2 regions of the Streptomyces sp. NPDC005435 genome follow, and region 1 is predicted to be linked to the other one. Evidence: riboswitches for the same ligand, from Rfam matches in the RefSeq annotation. Region 1 holds a riboswitch; the other holds the start of a gene.
The links. A riboswitch is a leader RNA that binds a small molecule or an ion and turns the genes downstream of it on or off. The one in region 1 is predicted to bind fluoride.
Positions count from the first base shown of each region.

Region 2: it holds a riboswitch for fluoride, as region 1 does, so the genes downstream of both, AB0898_RS15875 (DUF211 domain-containing protein) here and AB0898_RS14255 (NUDIX hydrolase) in region 1, are expected to answer to the same signal.

Region 1 covers NZ_JBEXEQ010000009.1:268,779-273,972, forward strand. Annotated here, with positions in the region: gene AB0898_RS14240 (MFS transporter) at 1-774, shown strand, start outside; gene AB0898_RS14245 (suppressor of fused domain protein) at 813-1,433, opposite strand; gene AB0898_RS14250 (SpoIIE family protein phosphatase) at 1,645-3,789, shown strand; fluoride riboswitch at 3,835-3,902, shown strand; gene AB0898_RS14255 (NUDIX hydrolase) at 3,932-4,459, shown strand; gene AB0898_RS14260 (cryptochrome/photolyase family protein) at 4,503-5,194, shown strand, end outside.
Region 2 covers NZ_JBEXEQ010000011.1:79,599-84,792, reverse strand. Annotated here, with positions in the region: gene AB0898_RS15880 (GAF domain-containing SpoIIE family protein phosphatase) at 12-1,334, opposite strand; fluoride riboswitch at 1,526-1,588, shown strand; gene AB0898_RS15875 (DUF211 domain-containing protein) at 1,674-1,958, shown strand; gene AB0898_RS15870 (hypothetical protein) at 1,955-2,521, shown strand; gene AB0898_RS15865 (inorganic diphosphatase) at 2,563-3,054, opposite strand; gene AB0898_RS15860 (inorganic diphosphatase) at 3,522-4,019, shown strand; gene AB0898_RS15855 (GNAT family protein) at 4,073-4,660, opposite strand; gene AB0898_RS15850 (TetR/AcrR family transcriptional regulator) at 4,709-5,194, shown strand, end outside.

The DNA.
Region 1 (5,194 bases):
TATCTGACGGCGCTGGCGGCGGACGGGGCGAGCTTCCTGCTGGCCGCGGCAGTGCTGGCCCGCCTGCGGCCGCCGACCGGGATACCGGTGGCCACGGGACAGGACGGGCCGAGCCTGTCCGTCCTCCGCGACCGCCCGTACGCCCTGGTGTCCCTCCTCAACATGGTCATGCTGCTCTACATGCCGCTGCTCAGCGTGGTGCTGCCGCTGTGGATCGTGGAGCGCACCGAGGCCCCGAGCTGGACGGTGTCGGCGCTGCTGGTCGTCAACACGGTCGGTGTGGTCCTCTTCCAGGTCCGCATGGCGGGCCGCGTCACGGACCTGTCCTCCGCGTCCCGCGCGATACGGCACGCCGGGCTGGTCCTGCTCGCCGCCTGTGGCTGCTTCGCGCTGTCGGCCACCGGCACCACCGCCTGGACCGCCGGGCTCGTCCTGCTCGCCGCCGCCTGCGTCCAGGTGCTCGGCGAGATGCTTCTCGGCTCCGGCTCCTGGGAGATCGGCTTCGCCCTCGCCCCGCCCGACAAACAGGGCCAGTACCAAGGCTTCTACGGCGCCGGCACCGCCGTGGCCCGCCTCATCGGCCCGCTCCTCCTGACCACCCTCGTCCTCTCCGGCGGCACGCTCGGCTGGCTCCTGCTGGGAGCGCTGTTCCTGACGGCGGGCCTGGCGATGGGCCCGGCGGTGCGGTGGGCCTCCGGCCGGGGCGCGGCCGGGGTGGTGTCCGGGGCGACGGAAACGGGGAGCCGGCAGGCGGAGGGTGATCCCGCGTTGTAGGGCCGTGCCCGGAGATATGCGGGGCCGTGCCCGGAGACTCAGACGACCGACGCCCTGAAGGGATCGGTGGGGATGATCTCCGCCTCGTCGAAGAGCCGCTCCAGCGCCTCGTGCCCGTGACGCCTGCGGAACTCGATCTCGGCCGTCGTCACGGGCAGGGTCCACAGGATGCGGGCGTGGCCCCCGGGGACGGGACAGTGTTCGAGGTCCGGTCCGTGGAGATAGGGCAGGCTGATCAGCAGGTGATCGCAGGCCGACCCCGGCACCCACGGCTCACCGATCGGCATGCTGTGCTCCAGGCCGAGCCGGTGTCCGCGGTGGTAGGCGGCGATCATCGCCATGAGCTCGACGAACCGCTGGTCGCGGACGTGGGCGGTCATCACGAACTCAAGCCCGTGACCGCCCTTCTCCGTCGGGTCCGTCGCGGCCCAGCACCCGGCGGTCACATAGGCCCAGCCGTCGCCGCGCGGACCGGGCCCCACCACGAGTACGCGCGCCCCGGGTGCCACCTCTCGCCGTTCCGCCCCGGAACCGAACCCGGAGCCGAGCCCGGGATTGAAGTCGGGACCCAAGCCGACGGCCTCCACGGCGTGCCCCGCGAAGTACGCCCGGACATGCGACTCAACGGCCTCCGCGGCCGGCACCCTCGCGTCACTCACCGTGTGATCATCCCACCGCGTACGGCCCTCTCCCACGCCGCCCGCCCGCCGACCACAGCCCGACCACACCCCGGCCGCACCCCGTACAAGCCCCCCACCCCCCTCCCCTCCCCGCGCGGCAGCGCCCCTCGCGGCATAGTGGTATCAGCTGACGCAAAAGGCGCGGTCCGGGCGTAACCCGCGTCGGACCGGGCGACGGGAGGCGGCGGGTATGGGTGGCAAGGACCTCTGGAGTCGCGGGCCCGGGCCGGCCGGGACCGGGGACGCCGGGGTGCCCGGGGGACTGCTGGACCTGCTGCACGCCTCGGCCGTGGTGGTCGACGGCCAGGGCCGCATCGTGCTGTGGAGCCCCGAGGCGGAACAGCTCTTCGGGTACGCGGCCGACGAGGCGCTCGGCGCGTCCGTGGACGAGCTGCTGGCCGCGCCGGAGGACGTGGAGCACGCGCACGAGCGGTTCGGGCGGATCCACGCAGGCGAGAGTTTCGCGGGCGTCTTCCCCGCCCGCTGCAAGGACGGTTCCACCCGCCTGGTGGAGTACCGCAAGGGCCGGCTGCACGACCCCGACGGCCGGGTGCTGGGCCTGGCGCTCGCCGCCGACGAGGGCACCGTACGACGCGTCGAGGGCGACCTCGCCCTCTCCGAGCTGCTGATCGACCAGTCCCCGGTCGGGCTCGCGGTGTTCGACACCGATCTGCGCTGGATGCGGATCAACCGCGCCCTGACCACCGCCAACGGGGTCACCGAGCACGAGGTGCGCGGGCGGCGCCTGGAGGACACGCTGCCCGAGCTGGACACCACCGCGATCGAGTCCGCGATGCGACAGGTGCTGCGCACCGGCGAGCCGATCCTCGACCAGCGCACGGTGGGCCGTACCCCGCTCGACCCGGACCACGACCACGCCTGGTCGGAGTCGTACTACCGCATCGAGGACCGGCGCGGGCATCCGCTGGGCGTGGCGGTGTCCGTCGTGGACGTCACCGAACGGCATCTGGCCGCCACCGAGATCGCGGCGGCCCACCGGCACCTCGCCACCCTCACCGAGGCCAGTTCCGGCATCGGCAGCACGCTCGATCTGCAACAGACCGTGCGGGAGCTGGCCGCGGCCGTCGTGCCCCGGTTCGCCGACCTGGCCACCGTCGACGTACTGGACTCCGTGGTCGGACAGCGTTCGCTGGCCCCGCACTCCGGCGAAGGCCACGGCGGCTTCCGTACCCTCGCGGTCGCCGCCGCCCGCCCCGACGGCAGCGACGGCACCGCCGAGCTGCCGGACGGACTCACCGGCTCCGGCTCGTCCCCGCTGCTGTGCCGCAGCGTCCGCGAGGCCGCGCCCGTACTGATCCCCCGCGTGGACGCCGCCGCGCTCCGCGAGCTCGCCCGGGACGAGCAGGCCGCCGAGGCGCTGCGCGGCACCGGGGTCCGCAGCCTCCTGGCCGCGCCCCTGCTGGCCCGGGGCTCCGTGCTCGGCGTGCTCACCCTCTACCGCACCGCCGACACCCGCCCCTTCGACAGCCGCGACCTCCAGCTGGTCTGCGAACTCGTCGGCCGCGCCGCCGTCAGCGTGGACAACGCCCTGCTCTACGGCCGTGAGCGCGAGACCGCGCTCACCCTCCAGCACAGCCTGCTGCCCCAGCAGCCCCCCGACCAGCCCGACGGCCTGGAGATCGCCGTCGGCTACCGGCCCGCGGGCAGCGGCACCGAGGTCGGCGGCGACTGGTACGACGTACTGCCGCTCAACGACGGCCGGGTCGGACTCGTGGTCGGCGACGTCATGGGCAGCGGCATACGCGCCGCCGCGATCATGGGTCAGCTGCGCACCACCACCCGCGCCCTGGCCCGCCTCGACCTCCCGCCCGCCGAACTGCTCGGGCACCTCGACGAGACGGCGGCCGGCCTGAGCGAGTCCTTCGCCACCTGCGTCTACGCCGTCTGCGACCCCAAGCGCGGCACCTGTGTGCTGTCCAGCGCCGGACATCTGCCGCCCGTGCTCGTCCAGCCCGGACAGGGCGCCCGGCTCCTCACCCTGCCCACCGCCGCCCCGCTGGGCGTGGGCGGCGTACCGTTCGGGACGCTGGAGACGAAACTGCCCGAGGGCTCCCTGCTGGCCCTCTACACGGACGGCCTCGTGGAGTCCCGGCACGACGCCATCGACGTCGGCATCGAGGCCCTGAGCCGCGCGCTGGAAGGAGCCGCCGGCTCCACCGCGTCCGCCGGCTCCACCGCGCCCACCGGCCCCACCACCCCCGCCGGCTCGCTCCAGGACATCTGCGACATGCTCCTCGACACCCTCGACCAGTCCGCCGGGGACGACACGGCCCTCCTCCTGGCCCGCCTCGGCCCGCCCGGGGGAGCGGAGTAGGGCTCACCGTTTGCCCGGGCCCCCGGCCGGTTCGACAATGGACGCAGCACTCGCGGCGATGAGGCTCGCCGTAACCGCGGGCGCGTACGCCCGCTGATGGCCTCTGCCGGCACACCCGCACGTCATACGCGAGGAGGTCGGCATGACGATGCCCGACGACATGATGCTCCGCTGCTCCACCATCCTCTTCCGGGGACAGTGCGTGCTGCTCGTCCACCGCACCGCCCAGGGCCTGGACGACTGGGTGCTGCCCGGCGGCACCCCCCGGATGGGCGAGAGCATGGCCGCGTGCGCCCGCCGCGAGCTGCGCGAGGAGACCGGCCTCGCGGTGGAACCGACACGCGTCGCCTTCGTGCTGGAGGCCGTCGACCCCGACAGCAGACAGCGCACCGTCGACCTGGTCTTCGCCGCCGACGGCTCCGCCCACGGCCAGAACCCGGTGGCCCGCGAGCCGGGCATGACACCCGAGTTCGTGCCCTTCGCCCGGCTGCGCGCCCTCGACCTCAAGCCGCCCCTGGCCGGACACCTGCCCGGCTTCTACCACCACGGCGCCCGCCGCTACGCCCCCTACCTCGGCAACCTCTGGCGCCCCAACGACACCGCCTCCCGCATCAGACGCGCCACCACTTTCTTCCGCCGTACCCCGCGCCCCGCCCCCGAACTGGACTGACGGCACCCGCGGAACCGGCCGGCCGGAGGAACGAGGCGCTCCCATGACCGACCCGCACTGGCTCTTCGGCGACCAGCTCGGCCCCCACTTCCTCACCGGCGACGACGCCCCCGCCCGCGACGCCCCCCTCGTCATGATCGAGGCCCGCTCGGTCTTCCGGCGCCGCCGCTTCCACCGCGCCAAGGCCCACCTGGTCCTCTCCGCGATGCGCCACCGCGCCGCCGAACTGGGCGACCGCGTCCGCTACGTCCGCGCCGAGACCTACCGCGAGGGCCTCGGCGAAGCCGTCGGCGACACCCCCGTGACCGTCCACCACCCCACCTCACGCGCCGCCCTGCGCCTGGTCCGCTCCCTGGACCGGGTCCGCGTGCTGCCCACCCCCGCCTTCCTCATCCCGCACGACGCCTTCCGCGCCTGGGCCGACGGCCGCGACGGACGACGGCTGCGCCAGGAGGACTTCTACCGCTGGGTCCGCCGCGAACTCGGCCTCCTCATGGACGGCGACACCCCGGCAGGCGGCCGCTGGAACCACGACCACGCCAACCGCGAACCCCCGCCCAAGGGCGCGAGCACCCTGGGCGCCCCCGCCCCGTACCGGCCCCGCGAGGACGACATCGACGCCGAGGTCCGCGCCGACCTCGACCGCTGGGAACAGCGCGACGGCATCCGCTTCACGGGCCGCGACGGCCCCCGCCGCTTCCCCGCCTCCCGCCGCGAGGCCGTCGCCGCGCTGCG
Region 2 (5,194 bases), on a different contig from region 1:
GCCCGTAGGGATCAGCCGGACGGAGCGGAGGGAACCCGCATGGCCAGGACGGCGATGTCGTCCTGGCGGTCGTCGCCCATCCGGGCCAGCAGCTCGTCCAGGAAGACCTCCAGCGGCTCGCCCGCGAACGCGGTCGCGCACTGGCGCAGCCGGGTCAGCCCGCGCCCGATGTCCTCGCCGGGACGTTCCACGAGCCCGTCCGTGTACAGGAGGAACGTGCAGCCGGGCGGCAGCGTGACGGTCGCGGTGTCGCGGTCGAGGCCGGGATCCACGCCGAGGATGGGGGCGTGCCCCTCCTCCAGGAGGTCGCTGCGGCCGTCGGGGCAGACCAGCAGGGGCGGCAGATGCCCGGCGTTGGTCCAGTGCAGCAGCCAGGGCGCGTCCGGGGGCGTCTCCACGCGGGCGATGACCGCCGTGACCAGCTCGACGGCGGTCAGACCCTGCATCACCCGGTCCAGCCGGCCCATCGTGCCGGCCGGGTCGTCCCCGCTGTCGTAGGCCAGCGCCCGCAGCATGTTGCGCAGCTGGCCCATGCGGACGGCGGCGGTCAGATCGTGGCCGACGACGTCGCCGACGGCGAGGATCAGCGAGCCGTCGGGCAGCCGGAACGCGTCGTACCAGTCGCCGCCCACCTCCGCCCGCTCCCGCGCGGCCACATAGCGCGCGGCCAGCTCGACGTCGCCGACGCCGGACAGGTCCGGCAGCAGGGAGAGCTGCAACTGCTCGGCGGTGTGCTGCTGGAGCGCGTAGAGCCGGGCGTTGTCCAGCGCGAGGCCCGCCCGGTGGCCGAGGTCGGCCGCGAGCGCCTGTTCCTGCTCGTCGAAGCGGGTCGCCGGGGCGCGCCGGACGAAGGTCAGCGCGCCGAGCGCCTGCCGGCGGGCGCGCAGGGGCACGATCAGCGCGGTTTCCGCGCCCAGGCTGCGGTACAGCCGCCACTGCGCGGCACGCAGCGGGTCGTCCGGCTCCGGGCCGCCGAAGCGGTCGACCACCACGGGGCCCGCGCCGCGCAGCACCTTGGCCAGTTCGGCCGCCGACTCGCCCGGCGCCGGCAGGGAGGCGCCCGGCAGCACCCGTACCGCCCGCTCCGGGTCACGGTCCGTGACGGTCAGCCGCCGCAGGCCGTCGCCCTCGATCACGTCGATGACGCAGGCGTCGGCCAGATTGGGCACCACCACCCGGGCCAGCCGGCGCAGCGCCTCCCCGGCGTCCAGACTGGACGCCAGCGCGCGGCTCGCCTCGGCCAGCAGCCGCAGCCGCGCCGCCGAGGCCTCCGGTGCCTCGGGGGCGGACGCGTCGGACCCGGCCTCCGGCTGTGGTGGATCGTCCCGCTTCATCGCACTCCCTCCGTCCTGTCTCCTTTGTAACCTTTGTCGTCCGTGGTTCGGAAACCTCAGCGTGTTGGCCTCCGGCGGGTTGGCGGCTCGACGGCTCGACGGCTCGACCGCTCTGCAGCCCGGCGGCTCGGTGGCTCGGCGGGCTCGGTGCCATGTGCCCAGCCCTCGCCGGTCCTCCGCGCCGGGCGCATGATGGAAGAGGCGATGAGGCTCGCCCTTGACCGCACTCCCGTGCTGATGGCCTCTACCGAACGGCGACGGACGCCACCGCGCCCGCCCGCCGACCGTCACGACCCGGGAGGTGCCCTCGCCGGCCCCCTGGCTGTCAAGGAGCCCGTCATGCCCGTCCGCAGACTCGTCCTCGACGTGGACAAGACGATCGCCGAACCCGATCTGATCCACCTCGCCCTCGTCATCGAGGCCGCGCCCGGCGTCCAGGCCGTGAACATCGCGGTCACGGAGATCGACATCGAGACCGTCGGCACCAACGTCACCGTGGAGGGCGACGACATCGACGTCGCGGCGCTCACCCGGGCCATCGAGCGGACCGGCGCCGTGGTGCACAGCATCGACGAGGTCGTGGCCGGTGTGTACACGGTGGAGAACAAGCCCCGGTCGCGATGACCGGCCAACTGGGCAGTGTGGAGCGGAAGTTCCGTGAACTGGCGGCGCAGTCCACCCTGCCGCTCGTGCTCGGCCTGGTGGACGGCCTCCTCAACGCCCTCACCCTCGCCGCGGCCTCGCTGGTCGGTTCCGGCGCGCCCGTCACTGCCGGGCTCGCAGTCCGGGTGGGGCTGGCGGCGCTCACGACCGCCGCGTTCGCGGTCTTCGTCGCCGACTACGCCGACCGGCGGGCGTATCTCATGCGCGCCTCACGGCAGTTGAACCTCACCCGCCGGGGCCAGCTGGCCACCACCCGGCTCGGCCGCCTCGCGACCCTGCGCTCCCTGCTGGCCACCGTGATCGCCTGCACGGCGAGTTTCGCGGGGGCCACGCTTCCGCTGCTGGCCGGTGCCGCGCTGCCCGGCTTCTCCTGGGTCGTGGCCGTGCTGGCCGTCGTCGCGCTCGCGGTGCTGGGGGCGGCGCTGGGGCGCCTGTTCGCGGGGAGCGTGGTGCGGTGGGCGGGGGTGCTGGGGGCGGGCGGGGTGGCGGTGACGTGGATCGGGGTGTGGCTGCACATCGCGTGAGGCGCCCCGAAGTCACGGGCGGCGGCCGGCCGATCGGCCGCTCACCCCGGGCACCCCGTCAGCCGTTCGTACGCCCGTCGTGCCTCCGTCAGGAACTCCTCCGCCGCCGCGGCCCCCTCGAAGTCCATGACGCGCCAGCGGTGGGAGCGGTCGAAGCGGCGCAGCACGGTGGCGACGGTGTCCTCGTCGGCGTGCCAGACGCGCAGGGCGCTCACGTCGGCGAGGGACGCGAAGTTCGCGTCGTGCGCGGGCACGCACAGCACGCGGGTCTCCGGGCGGCCGTCCACCAGCGCGTGCAGCAGGGCCACGGGGCGGGCCCGTACGGTACGGTCCGGCAGGGCGGGTTCCTCCATGAGCAGCAGGACCGGGACCGTACCGCCCTGGCCGGTGAGGGTGCCGCCGGCGCTGCCCGAGCCGACCGGGTATCCGGTCACCCGGGTCGAGCCCGCGCTCATCAGGTCGTGGCCGTCCGAGCCGTCGGGCGGGGCGAACGGCGAGCCGATCGTCGCGTCCACCGTGACCAGGAACTCCATCGCAGTCACCTCCCGTGGTGCGCACACCCTCCACGCAGAGGCCATCAGCACGGTCGTCGTACGCCCGGCCGTGCGGTCACAGGGCGAGCCCCATCGCCCCCGGCACCACCATTCTTCCCACGAGGGGGTGGGCGGCAACCATGTGGAGGGGATCTGTCGTGACCGGTGCCGTACGGCTCGCATGCCCCGTTCGGCGTACGCTGGATGCCTGCCGCGGCGTCATGCCGGGCATACTGCGAATGCGCCGAGCGCGCCGGTGATGGGGCTCACCGTGAACCGCGGCATCCGCCGCTGACGGTCCCTGGTCCAACGCTGTGACCAGGAGGAACGATGCCCGTACCCGCCGCTTTGCCGCCCTTCGGTGAGACTCCCCGCCGCGGCCGCCATCCGCCCGCGCCGTACGGACCCGCGCCCATGCCCGGCCGTACGCGCACGCCGGGCGACGACACCCGCCACCAGGAGAACCGATGGAACTCGACGTGATCGTGGAAATCCCTCAGGGGTCGCGCAACAAGTACGAGATGGACCACGAACTGCACCGCATCCGTCTGGACCGGATGCTGTTCACCTCCACGCAGTACCCGGCCGACTACGGCTACATCGACGGCACCCTCGGCGGCGACGGCGACCCGCTGGACGCGCTCGTGCTGACCGGCGAGCCGACGTTTCCCGGCTGTGTCGTGGAGTGCCGGGCGGTCGGCATGTTCGTCATGCGCGACGAGCACGGCCCCGACGAGAAGATCCTCTGCGTCCCCGCGCACGACCCGCGCTACGCCGACGTGCAGGACATCGGTGACATCCCCGACTTCGACCGGATGGAGATCACCCACTTCTTCGAGGTCTACAAGGACCTGGAGCCCGGCAAGTCCGTCGAGGGTTCGCACTGGGAGGGCCGCGAGCAGGCGTACGCGGAGATCGCCGCCTCCCGTGCCCGCGCGGCCGAACCGGCCCGGCAGGGGGCCTGAGCCTTCGCGCGCCCAACTCCGGGGTGTGCGCGTACTGTTCGCGCTCCACTCGTTCAGGCGCGGATGGCTCCCTCCGGTGCCGGGCTCGCGTCGGGCGCGGTGGCGGGCCACTCCTCGGCGAGGACGGCCCACACCTCCTTGTCGAGCCGCACGCCCCGGTGCGGATAGCGCTGCCGCAGCACGCCCTCGCGGGTCAGGCCGAGGCGGCGCGCGGCCTCGGTGCTGCGGGTGTTGCCCGACGCGGCCATCCACTCGACGCGGTTCATCCCGCGCTCGCGGAAGGCCCAGTCGATCAGGACCCGGCAGGCCCGGTTCACCAGACCGCGTCCCTCGCCGGCGGCCTCCAGCCAGCAGCCGATCTCGCACACCCCGGAGGCGGTGTCGAAGTGGGTGAACATGACACCGCCGACCAGGGTGCCCTCCAGCCAGATGCCGTAGATCCGGCCGGAGTCCGCGGCCTGGCGGTCGGCGTACCGCTGGAGCGTGGCGGTGGCGGTTGCGAGGTCCGTGCTGAAGCCGGCCCAGGGTATCCACGGGTCCACCGTGGGCCGGGCGCGGTCGATGTGCGCCAGGAACTCCTCGGCCTGCCAGGGCTCCAGCGGGCGGAGCTGGGCGTCGTCGGTGAGCGGCAGGGCGAACACGGGCGCCTCCTGGGTACGTAACAAGCGTTCGGTACGTAAGGTAGCAGCATGCCGCCCGCACCCGTCGACCATGAATCCCGCCGTGAGGACGTGAGCCGTGCCGTGTGGCAGGTGCTCGCGGAGAAGGGGTTCGGCGGGCTGACCCTGCGTGCCGTCGCCGCCGAGATGGGTGTCTCCACCGGGCTGCTCATGCACTACTTCCCGGCCAAGCGCGCCCTCATCGCGCACGCCCTGAGCCTGCTGGAGAGCAACACGGCGGGGCGGCCGCGCCGCGAGCACCCCGCCCCCGGTCTCGCCACCGTCCGGGTCATGCTCCTCGACATCCTGCCGCTGACCCCCGACGACACCGCCCGCAACCGCATCTGGGTCAGCTCCTGGGACCTGTCCCTGGCCGACGACGCCCTCGCCGCCGAACAGGCCGACCGTTACACGCGGTTGCGCGCGACCCTGAGCCCGCACCTCGCGGCCGCCCGTGACGCGGGAGAACTCCCCGCCGGTGCAGACCCGGACCAACTCGCCGCCACGGCGGTCGCG